Regions from separate parts of the Pseudoramibacter faecis genome, predicted to be linked through region 3. Evidence: a T-box and tRNA genes for the amino acid it is inferred to sense, from the RefSeq annotation. Region 3 holds a T-box; the other regions hold tRNA genes.
What was found. A T-box is a leader RNA that pairs with one kind of tRNA and senses whether it is charged. The one in region 3 lies ahead of pheS (phenylalanine--tRNA ligase subunit alpha), so its partner is inferred to be a tRNA-Phe.

Region 1 (3,574 bases), on a different contig from region 3:
CACAACAAAAAGACCGGGGCAGACAAGGTGCTCCCGGTGGACGGCGTTTTTGTGGCCGTCGGGATTGTGCCGAACACAGAGCTCTTTAAAGGCATTTGTGCTATGGACGACAGGGGATACATCATCGCCGGCGAAGACGGCAAGACGAATACACCAGGGTTTTTTGTGGCAGGCGATGCCAGAACCAAACAGGTGCGTCAGGTTGCGACGGCAGTCGGCGACGGCGCATCGGTGGTATCTTCCATCGATCGGTATTTAACGACCGGAGAATGGTAAATCAAAGAGATAAATTAATTGTTGTTCATAGAAAGAAAGGAAAACAACAATGAGCATTTATGATTATAAATTAGTAGACGGCCAGGGCAATGAAGTATCGATGAAGGACTATGAAGGCAAGGTGGTGCTGGTGGTAAACACCGCGACGGGCTGCGGCTTTACCCCGCAATACAAGGATATTGAAGCCATTTACGAAAAGTTCCACGACCAAGGGCTGGAAGTCATCGACATTCCGTGCAATCAGTTCGCCGGCCAGACACCGGAATCTGATGAAGAAATTCACGAATTTTGCCAACTGCATTACAATACCCAGTTTCCGCAGATGAAAAAATCGGATGTGAACGGCGGGAACGAATTGCCGCTTTACACCTTCCTTAAGCGCCAGAAAGGCTTTGAAGGTTTCGGCAAAGGGCCGAAAGCATTGGCCATGAGTGCGATGCTCAAAAAGATCGACAAAAACTACAAAAATACTCCAGATATCAAATGGAATTTCACCAAATTTTTAGTCAACCGAAACGGGAAAGTGGTTGCTCGTTTTGAACCAACCCAAAAAATGGCTGACGTTGAAGAAGCCGTTGCCGCTTTGATTTAGGGCGACGAATTGCATAAACATTTATAAAGCCTCACTTTGTGAGGCTTTTTGCTTGCATATCAATAAAGTTTGCAAGGTCAGAGGTAATGTATGTGGATGAAATTGGGGATCAAGAGAAAAACTTGACGGCTTAAAAGGGCTGTGCTATTATAATACGGTCAAGTTTCGAGGTGTGGCGCAGTTTGGTAGCGCACCTGGTTTGGGACCAGGGGGCCGGAGGTTCAAATCCTCTCACCTCGACCATTTTATACTCAGGGAGGGCCTTTAGCTCAGTTGGTTAGAGCATCCGGCTCATAACCGGCAGGTCCAGGGTTCGAGTCCCTGAGGGCCCACCATCCTTGCCCAGATAGCTCAGTCGGTAGAGCAGGGGACTGAAAATCCCCGTGTCGGTGGTTCGATTCCGCCTTTGGGCACCACGGAATGAATACCTATTGAAAGGACGGACATCAAGCGGTGTCGGTTCTTTTTTATTGTGCATTAATATATGGGAAAACCTTGTCCAGCTTGATGGTGGCTAAAAATATTGGTGGGATCGGCGGTTAGCGGCGAAAGGCCTGGTTTTGAATTGTCATGTGAGGAAAGACCGTACTTGTGTTATAATTTGTACATTCAAACAAAAATGACGACGCCTCGATGAAAGGTTCAAATAAGCAGGGATAAGAGAAAGAATAATGAAAATGGCAAACCAAACGAAAAAAGCAATATTAATTGACGGAAACAGTATTTTATTTCGAATGTTTTATGGCGTTCGCACCATGACTAGCTCGAAAGGGGTGCCAACCAATGGGATCTTTGGCTTTGTTAAACTCCTTCAGCAAATTCAAAATGAGATGCAACCCGATTATCTGGCAGTGGCCTTCGATATGGCACAACCGACTTTTCGCCATCAACGCTATGATGCCTATAAGGCGGGGCGGGATAAAATGCCGGAAGAGCTTGTGACTCAGCTCGATCTGATTAAAGAGATATTGAAGCAAATGCAGGTGTCGGTGGTGATGCTGGCGGGTTATGAAGCGGATGATATCATCGGGACGCTGGCAAAAAAATTTGCCGGGAAAGGGGTTACGGCAAAAATTATTACCGGGGATCGGGATTCCTTTCAGTTGGTGGAGGATCAGGTTCATATTTTATATACCACCACGCGAAGCGGCAACCAGTTTGTCGAGGTGAATCCGGCTTATATTCACGAAAAATACGGCATCGAACCGATTGAACTCATTCAGGTAAAAGCCCTGATGGGGGATGCGTCGGACAATATTCCCGGCATTAAGGGGATCGGTGAGAAAACAGCTATTAAATTTGTCAAGCAGTACCATACCGTGGGCGGGCTGTATGAACATATTGATGAATTGAAAGGCAAGCAGAAAGAAAAGGTTGCAGCGGGTAAAGATGCGGCCTATTTAAGTTTGTTTTTGGGTGAAATCGATGTGAAGGTGCCCATCGAGATCGACGAATCGGATATGCAGATGCGGGATCTCTTCAACGAGCAGGTGGTTGAAACACTCAAGGAACTTGAATTTACATCGATATTAAGAAAACTATCCGCGTCGATGGCGCTGCCGGCAGGTGATGCAGCATCCGTTGCGTACTCAACCGTGGGCAGTTCTAAGGATCTTTATTTTTTACTGACGCAAATTGCCGAGGAAGATCAATTGGTGCTACACATTATTCAAGAGGATAAAGCGCTTTGGGCTGCCTTTGAATTAAAGGAGCGCTACTATTACGTGCCAGAAACGGCATTGGTTGAAGAGTTGCTTGGCGCTTTGAACGATTTGCCCAACGCCGATACCCTGGGAATCGTGGGACACGACCTGAAAGCACTCGCACACGTTTTTGAAGCACAAGGCGCACAGTTGGTTAAAATGGATTTTGACACTTATGTGGCGGCCTATCTGCTTGAACCGGCAGACAATCGTTATGATTTGAAATCGCTGTCGGCTAAATATCTGGACCAAACCATCGTCGGGGAAGAAGAATTATTGGGCAAGGGACGCACGCGCAGGGCGTTGGCTGAGATCGCAGCACCGGAACGCGCGGCGTATATCGTGGGGGAATGTGCGGCGATCCATGGACTTCACGCGGAATTGGCCCATCAGCTGGAGGAAATGGAGATGACGGCGCTCTATCAAAAGATTGAGTTGCCATTGATTCCAGTCTTGGCATCGATGGAGAGTATTGGCTTTAAAATCGATCAGGAACAGCTGAAAAATCTTTCGGCGCATTTTGAAGCGCGCATCGAAACCCTGACCCGACAAATTTATGAAGAGGCTGGGCAGCGTTTTAACATCAATTCGACCAAGCAGCTGGGAATGATTTTGTTTGAAGAGATGGGTCTGCCGCCAATCAAAAAAACTAAAACGGGATATTCCACCTCGGTGGAAGTGCTGGAGCAATTGCGGCCGTATAATACGATTGTCGACGATATTTTAGAATATCGCACGGTGACGAAATTGGATTCGACCTATGGCCGCGGGCTGATCAAATTGGTAGACCCTGAGACAGAAAAGATTTATTCTCATTTCAACCAGACGGTCACGGCGACCGGGCGCATCTCATCCTCGGACCCGAATTTGCAAAATATTCCGGTGCGTACCGATTTGGGGCGGGAGATTCGCCGCGTTTTTGTGCCTTCATCGTCAGCGCGCGTTTTGGTGGACGCCGACTATTCACAGATCGAATTGCGGGTGCTTGCCCACTTGACACAAG
Region 2 (3,574 bases), on a different contig from region 3:
GATGCTCACCGTGGCGGATGAAAAGGTCGGAGCCGCAGGTTTGGACATTCGTTTTTTCAAGGGCGATATGAGTAATTTTCGCATCGACGAGTCATTTGACGCGGTTTTTTGCTGCTGCGACAGCGTGAATTACCTGCCGACGCTGCAGGATGTGGAAAATTTTATCATCTGTGCCGGCGAGGTGCTCGCGCCCGGCGGCATGCTGATCTTCGATATGAACACGTCGGAAAAATTCAAAAACGTGATCGGGGATAACACCTTTGTCTACAATTTCGATAACGTGTTTTGCGTTTGGGAGAATCGCCCGGATGCGGAGGCGAAGAAGGTGACTTATGATCTGTCCTTTTTTGTGAAGCGAGACGACGGCTTGTATGAGCGTTTTGAAGAAACCCAGGCGCAATACAGTTATCCGGTGGAAGATGTGTTTAAAATGCTCAAGGCACCGGCGTTTAAAAATGTGAAGATCTATGATTTCGGAACGTTCCTGGCCGGCGGCGTCCTCAACGACCGGGTGCAGTTTGTCGCTGAGAAGCGCTGATCGGACAAAACAAAAAACCTCGCAACAGGGTTGCGAGGTTTTTTGTTTCTGAAAATTTACAAGTGACGATAGACGGCGGCCAGCAAATCGACGGCCTCCTGCACACTGAAGATGGAAGCATCAAAGGCCATGTCATACTGACGCAGATCGTTCCAGTCCCGATCGGTGTAGTAGTTGTAGTATTGACGACGGCGCTTGTCCATCTTCTTCACGACGCTGGCGGCGTCCCGCTCCGAAAGCTGATCTCGTTTGCAAACCGTCTGAATGCGGAAGTTCAGCGGCGCGTAGATAAAGATATGCCGGCTGTCCGTTTTTTCCCGGAGGATATAGTCGGCGCAGCGCCCAACGATGATGCAGTTTTCATCTTCAGCGATTTGTTTGATAACCTTCGATTCAGCGCGGAATGCGGCGTCGTTCACCGTTTCGACAGAGATGTATCCCCGGCCGATATCGTAATTGGCGATTTCGTAGAACCACGGATTGGCCTTGCTTTCATCCGCCTTTTGAACCATTTCTTCCGAAAGATTGGTCTTTTCGGCCGCGAGATGGATGATCTCCTTGTCGTAAAACCCAATATTCAATACTTTGGCAAGTTTTTGAGCGATGGCACGGCCGTTGCTGCCGAACTCTCTGCCAATCGTTATTACTTTACCCATGACAATGCCTCCTTTCATGAGTTTTTACAATTAAAGTATAACATGTTTTGAAAACATTTGCATTAAGAACGGGAAAAATAAAGAGTAGTCTTAATTTTTTAAAAGAAAAGAGTGCCAGACGCTAAAAATAAACAGCAATTTTTTCGAAAAAAATAATTGACAGAAATGGTCTTTTATCGTATTATAATACCTGTGCTTTATGACAGCACGGTCGCTTAGCTCAGCTGGGAGAGCACCTGCCTTACAAGCAGGGGGTCACAGGTTCGAGCCCTGTAGCGACCACCATCAGAAGGCCAGGTAGTTCAGTTGGTTAGAATGCCAGCCTGTCACGCTGGAGGTCGAGAGTTCGAGTCTCTTCCTGGTCGCCATGCCCAGATAGCTCAGTCGGTAGAGCAGGGGACTGAAAATCCCCGTGTCGGTGGTTCGATTCCGCCTCTGGGCACCACTTAATGAATGCGGAAGTGGCTCAGTGGTAGAGCATCGCCTTGCCAAGGCGAGGGTCGCGAGTTCAAATCTCGTCTTCCGCTCCATCTCTTGCGGTGGCATAGCCAAGCGGTAAGGCACAGGTCTGCAACACCTTTATCCCCAGTTCGATTCTGGGTGCCACCTCCATTAAGAAATGAACGCTAAACCAGCATGGTTTGGCGTTTTTTGCTATCTAAAACCATTGCGCCATCGCGCAACCAAACGGAGGAACGACGTGTTTGAATATATCAAAGGACAACTGGAGGCACAATCGGCCGACACCGTGGTGATTGAGAACAACGGCATCGGCTACCGGGTGCACGTGTCGCTGACGACCATTGCCGAATTGCCGCCGCTGCATGAGAAGTTGACGCTTTTGCTTTATCCGGCCTTTCGCGAGGACGACGTCACCCTCTACGGCTTTGCGACGGAGGAAGAGCGCGGGCTTTTTGGCACGCTGATCGGTATCTCGGGCATCGGGCCCAAAGCGGCGATGGGGCTATTGTCCCAATTTGCCGAGGCCGAGCTCATCCGCCATATTGTAAACGGCGACGCCAAGGCCATCGCCCGGGCGCCGGGTATCGGCAGGAAAACCGCCGAGCGCATCATCTTAGAGCTCAAGGACAAATATAAAGACATCGCGGTGGATGATGAGGCTGTTTCGGCCGGGGGTGTCACGGTGAAACTGCGGGCGTCGGACAATCTGACCGACGAAGGCATCAATGGGCTGCTTGGGCTAGGGTACACCTATGCCGAGGCGTCGGATCTGGTGGCGCGGACACTGGCGCCGGGCATGACCATCGAGGAGCTGCTTACGGCGGCGCTGACCTTGGCCGGCTCGAGCCGCTGAGCGATTGAGGAACGGACATGAAAGATCGCATCATCACAACTGAATTTACCAAGCCGGACATCGAGATCGAAAGTTCCCTGCGCCCGACCAGCCTGGAAGAATACATCGGGCAGAGCCGAGTTAAAAAGCAGATGGGGATTTTTATTGCCGCGGCGAAAAATCGGGGAGAATCCCTCGATCATGTGCTGCTTTACGGCCCGCCGGGGTTGGGCAAGACCACCCTGGCGAATATCATCGCTGGTGAGATGGGCACCCATATTCGCATCACTTCGGGGCCAGCCATCGAAAAGCCCGGAGATCTTGCCTCTATTTTGACGGGGCTGAAAGCCGGGGACGTGCTTTTCATCGACGAGATTCACCGGATGCAGCGCCAGGTGGAGGAGGTGCTTTACCCGGCGATGGAGGATTTCGCCCTGGACATCATCATCGGCAAGGGGCCGGGGGCCAAGAGCGTGCGCTTGGATCTGCCGCGGTTCACCCTGGTGGGCGCGACCACCAGGGCGGGGCTGCTCTCGGCGCCGCTGCGCGATCGTTTCGGCGTGGTGCAGCGGCTCGAGCTTTACGACGCGGCGGATCTTTCGGCCATCGTGCGCCGCTCCGCCCGGATTTTAAACATCGACTTGGACGCGGCCGGCGCCATGGAGCTCGCGCGACGCAGCCGGGGCACCCCGCGCATTGCCAACCGCTTGCTCAAGCGGGTGCGGGACTACGCCGAAACCGAGGGCAGCGGCCACATTGATCTGGCGACGGCCCGGCGGGCGCTGGCTTTGTTTGAAGTGGACGATCAGGGCCTCGACGACATCGACCGGCTGATGCTGCGCACCATTGCCGAAAAGTTTGACGGCGGCCCGGTGGGACTTAACACCCTGGCGGCCGCCATCGGCGAAGAGCCCGGCACTATTGAGGAAGTTTACGAACCGTATTTGATGCAGTTGGGATTTTTGTCGCGAACGCCCAGCGGCCGCATCATCACCTCGGCGGGGTGCCGGCATCTGGGTATCGCGCCGCGCACCGGCAAAGGCGACGGCCAGCAGATTTCGCTGTCGGCGCTCAGTGCTGAAAACA
Region 3 (3,574 bases):
CTTCACACAATCCCGGAAAAGTTCCCTTTTCGTAGCGCGCAGAAGCTTCTGTCCTGAGCCCCATCTTGCGGGAAGTTCTGCGGACGCTCGTTTTATCAAAGCAGGCTGATTCCAGCACGACATATTCTGTTTGATCAGTAATTTCTGAATTGAGTCCGCCCATGATGCCCGCGACGGCAATCGGTTTTTGCCCATTGGTAATCATTATCATTTCGGCGTCAATGGCGCGTTCCTGACCGTCCAATGTCGTGACGGATTGGTCGTCACACTGTTTGACGATGATTTCCTGACTGCCGATGCTTTGACAATCAAAAGCATGGAGCGGCTGCCCGACTTCCAGCATCACATAATTGGTCACATCCACAATATTATTAATCGGCCGAACGCCGCTGTTCAGCAATTTGCGCTGCATCCAGATGGGGGAAGGGCCAATTTTGTTGACTTTAAACATCCGCGCGGTGTAACGAGCGCACAGATCGCTTTCGACAGAGACCTTCAGGAAATTTTCAATCGGCAGCAAATCCTGAACACTCTGTGACTCCTGATAAAGTGTGATCGGCTCAATGGGTTCGTCCAGGGCCGCCGCGGCTTCCCGAGCAATCCCATAAATCGATTGGCAATCGCTACGGTTGGCCGTTAATTCCACATCGATGATTTGGTCGTTGACCCAAAAAAGATCTCGAACTTCCTGCCCCAGTTCCGTATCTTCAGGTAGAATATAAATGCCGTTCATGATTTCCTGGCTAAATAGACCGGTATCCAGTCCCATCTCTTCTCCCGAGCACATCATTCCCGGCGATTCAATCCCGCGGAATGAGGTCGGCTTCATTTTTGTGCCGTCGGCGATAACGGATCCGGCCACGGCAACAGGGACCACGGCGCCCACAAAAACATTTTTGGCACTGGTAATAATCGGGAGTATTTTATCGCCAAAATCGACATCGCAAATCTGCAATTTATCCGCGTTGGGATGCTTGGTAATTTTCGTGATTTTGCCGGTTAAAATGCCTTGAACATTGGGATTAACCGGCTGAATCGTTTCGACCTTCGTGCCGGACATGGTCAGCACATCGCCAAAGGTCTTAACATCCTGATTAACGTTGACATATTCTTTTAACCAATTTAAAGATACAAGCATGTTTTCCCTCCGATTATTTAAATTGTTCTAAGAAACGGATATCATTTTCAAATAAAATCCGCAAATCTGTAATGCCGTATTTGGTCAACGCGATGCGGTCGAGACCGAGGCCAAAGGCAAAGCCCGAATAAACTTCCGGATCGATGCCGCAGGCCTTGAGCACGTTGGGATGCACCATCCCGCATCCCAAAAGTTCGACCCAGCCGGAATCATCGCAAACGGAACAGCCTTCACCGCCGCATCTGAAACAGGTCACGTCCATTTCAGCCGAAGGTTCTGTGAAATAGAACTGATGGGGACGAAATTTGGTTTTTGTTTTGTTGCCAAATAACTGCTTGGCAAAAAGATCCATCGTTCCCTTCAGATCGGACATGGTAATCCCCTTATCGATCACAAGCCCCTCCATTTGGTGGAAGACCGGTGAATGGGTGGCATCGATTTCGTCGGAGCGATACACGCGCCCGGGGGAGACAATGCGTAACGGCGGCTTTTGTTCGAGCATGGTCCGAACCTGAACCGGCGACGTCTGCGTTCTTAATACCATATTTTCCCGATAATAAAAAGATTCCTGTTTGTCTCGCGACGAATGATCCAAAGGCATGTTCAAATCGTCAAAGTTATACTTAACCCATTCAATTTCCGGCCCTTCGACAATCGAAAATCCCATTCCCAGAAATATATTTTCCAATTCGCCGGTAACGATATCCAAAGGATGATGGCCGCCGATTGCCGGCGCCTTCCCGGGGAGGGTCACATCGATGCGTTCTTTTGTCAGACGGGCCTCCAGAGCTTTGGTTTCCATTTCGTGTTTAAAACTATTGAGTCCGTTTTGAATTTCCTGACGAACCTCATTGGCCAGTTTGCCAATGACGGGGCGTTCTTCTTTCGAGAGCTTTCCCATCCCTTTCATGAATTGGGTCATCGCCCCCTTTTTCCCCAGAAATTGAACGCGAACATTGTCCAATTCTTTCATATCCTTGACTTTGGCCATTTCATCTTGAAACATCTTCTTTATTTGATTTAATTGATCTTTCACGGCGTAACTCCTTTCAAATAAAAAAATCCTTATATTTAAAATATAAGGACGAAAATTCCGCGGTACCACCTTGCTTACCCGGCAAAAAATTATTCATGCCGAATCACTCAAACACATAACGCAGGTCGTACGTTTCAGCCTACTCGGTTTCAGCCGAAATGCTCAGAAGCGAAACTTCTCGCAAAGCGTTCAAATACCTCTCAGCAACTGGTATTTTCTCTTAAGAACCTTTAATTTGCGGTACAAACTTCTTCATCGCAAAAATATGATTGACAAGCATACATCATAATGCCTGCAGCAACGGCAACGTTCAAAGACTCAGCTTTCCCTAAGATGGGCAGTTTCCAAAGAGAATCGCATCGTGCCTCTATTTCAGGGCGAATCCCGTGGGATTCACTGCCCAAAATCAATGCGAATTTAGATAAACCTTCGCTTGCCTGTGGCGGCTTCAGAGATGTTTTTCCCTGAAGCGAAGCGCCGATGATCGGAATCTTGTTTTCTTTTAATTCGTCAATAACAATTTCTGCCGACCGATCCATCTTTATCGGCAAATGAAAGCAAGATCCCATTGACGCGCGCAACGTTTTTTCATTATAAATATCCACACAATTATCTAAACAAACAACGATGTCAAAGCCGGCGGCATCTGCGGTTCGAATGATGGCTCCCATATTTCCGGGATCGGACATCCCGTCCAACAGGATATATTTGTGATAGGATCCCTCTTTTGCTTCCCTTTTTCTGGCAACACACAAAATGCCTTCCGGATGCATCTGAGATGACAAATGGGTCATCACAGCATCTGCAACAATCGTGTGTTCAAGCGAGGACGCAGCCGTTAATGCAACGTTCTTCTGAAGCCAGCTTTGACTGACCAAAATATGGTCAATGGGAATTTGAGCCGCTATTGCCTCTTGGGCCAGTTTCCACCCTTCAAAAAAGTAGCGGCCGCTCAAATCTCTGTTTTTCCGCCGAGATAGAGCCTTAATTTCCTTAATCAGCGGATTTTGTTTTGACGAGATAATGTCTGGAAACTTTTGCATAAACTGTGTTTCAAAAACAGATCAGAGCCCGGTAAAAGATTAAATTCCCGGGGTGTCTGACACATTTAGAGATTTTCTTTCGCGACTTCAGCCAATTTGCTAAATGCAGCGGCGTCATTCATCGCCAGGTCAGCCAGAATCTTGCGGTCAATGGCCACATTGGCAACCTTCAGACCATGCATCATCTTGCTGTAGTTCAGATCATTCAAATGTGCAGCCGCATTGATTCTGGTGATCCAAAGTTTGCGATAATCCCGTTTCTTCTGTTTACGGCCGCTGTAAGCAGAACGCAGCGCCCGCATAACCGCTTCGTTAGCCGGGCGATATAATTTGCTCTTTGCACCGTAATAACCCTTT

Region 1: it has a tRNA-Phe gene. The T-box ahead of pheS (phenylalanine--tRNA ligase subunit alpha) is inferred to sense a tRNA for this amino acid. The anticodon was not compared.
Region 2: it has a tRNA-Phe gene. The T-box ahead of pheS (phenylalanine--tRNA ligase subunit alpha) is inferred to sense a tRNA for this amino acid. The anticodon was not compared.

The regions. Positions count from the first base shown of each region.
Region 1 covers NZ_JAYFFI010000003.1:16,986-20,559, reverse strand. The annotation lists gene trxB (thioredoxin-disulfide reductase) at 1-276, shown strand, start outside; gene V3C63_RS03740 (glutathione peroxidase) at 326-868, shown strand; tRNA gene V3C63_RS03735 (tRNA-Pro) at 1,035-1,111, shown strand; tRNA gene V3C63_RS03730 (tRNA-Ile) at 1,127-1,203, shown strand; tRNA gene V3C63_RS03725 (tRNA-Phe) at 1,209-1,284, shown strand; gene polA (DNA polymerase I) at 1,540-3,574, shown strand, end outside.
Region 2 covers NZ_JAYFFI010000012.1:52,991-56,564, reverse strand. The annotation lists gene V3C63_RS08585 (class I SAM-dependent DNA methyltransferase) at 1-538, shown strand, start outside; gene V3C63_RS08580 (cytidylate kinase-like family protein) at 595-1,194, opposite strand; tRNA gene V3C63_RS08575 (tRNA-Val) at 1,404-1,479, shown strand; tRNA gene V3C63_RS08570 (tRNA-Asp) at 1,486-1,562, shown strand; tRNA gene V3C63_RS08565 (tRNA-Phe) at 1,564-1,639, shown strand; tRNA gene V3C63_RS08560 (tRNA-Gly) at 1,650-1,724, shown strand; tRNA gene V3C63_RS08555 (tRNA-Cys) at 1,733-1,806, shown strand; gene ruvA (Holliday junction branch migration protein RuvA) at 1,895-2,509, shown strand; gene ruvB (Holliday junction branch migration DNA helicase RuvB) at 2,527-3,574, shown strand, end outside.
Region 3 covers NZ_JAYFFI010000011.1:57,282-60,855, reverse strand. The annotation lists gene pheT (phenylalanine--tRNA ligase subunit beta) at 1-1,138, opposite strand, end outside; gene pheS (phenylalanine--tRNA ligase subunit alpha) at 1,152-2,174, opposite strand; T-box leader at 2,216-2,439, opposite strand; gene V3C63_RS08255 (TrmH family RNA methyltransferase) at 2,405-3,217, opposite strand; gene rplT (50S ribosomal protein L20) at 3,283-3,574, opposite strand, start outside.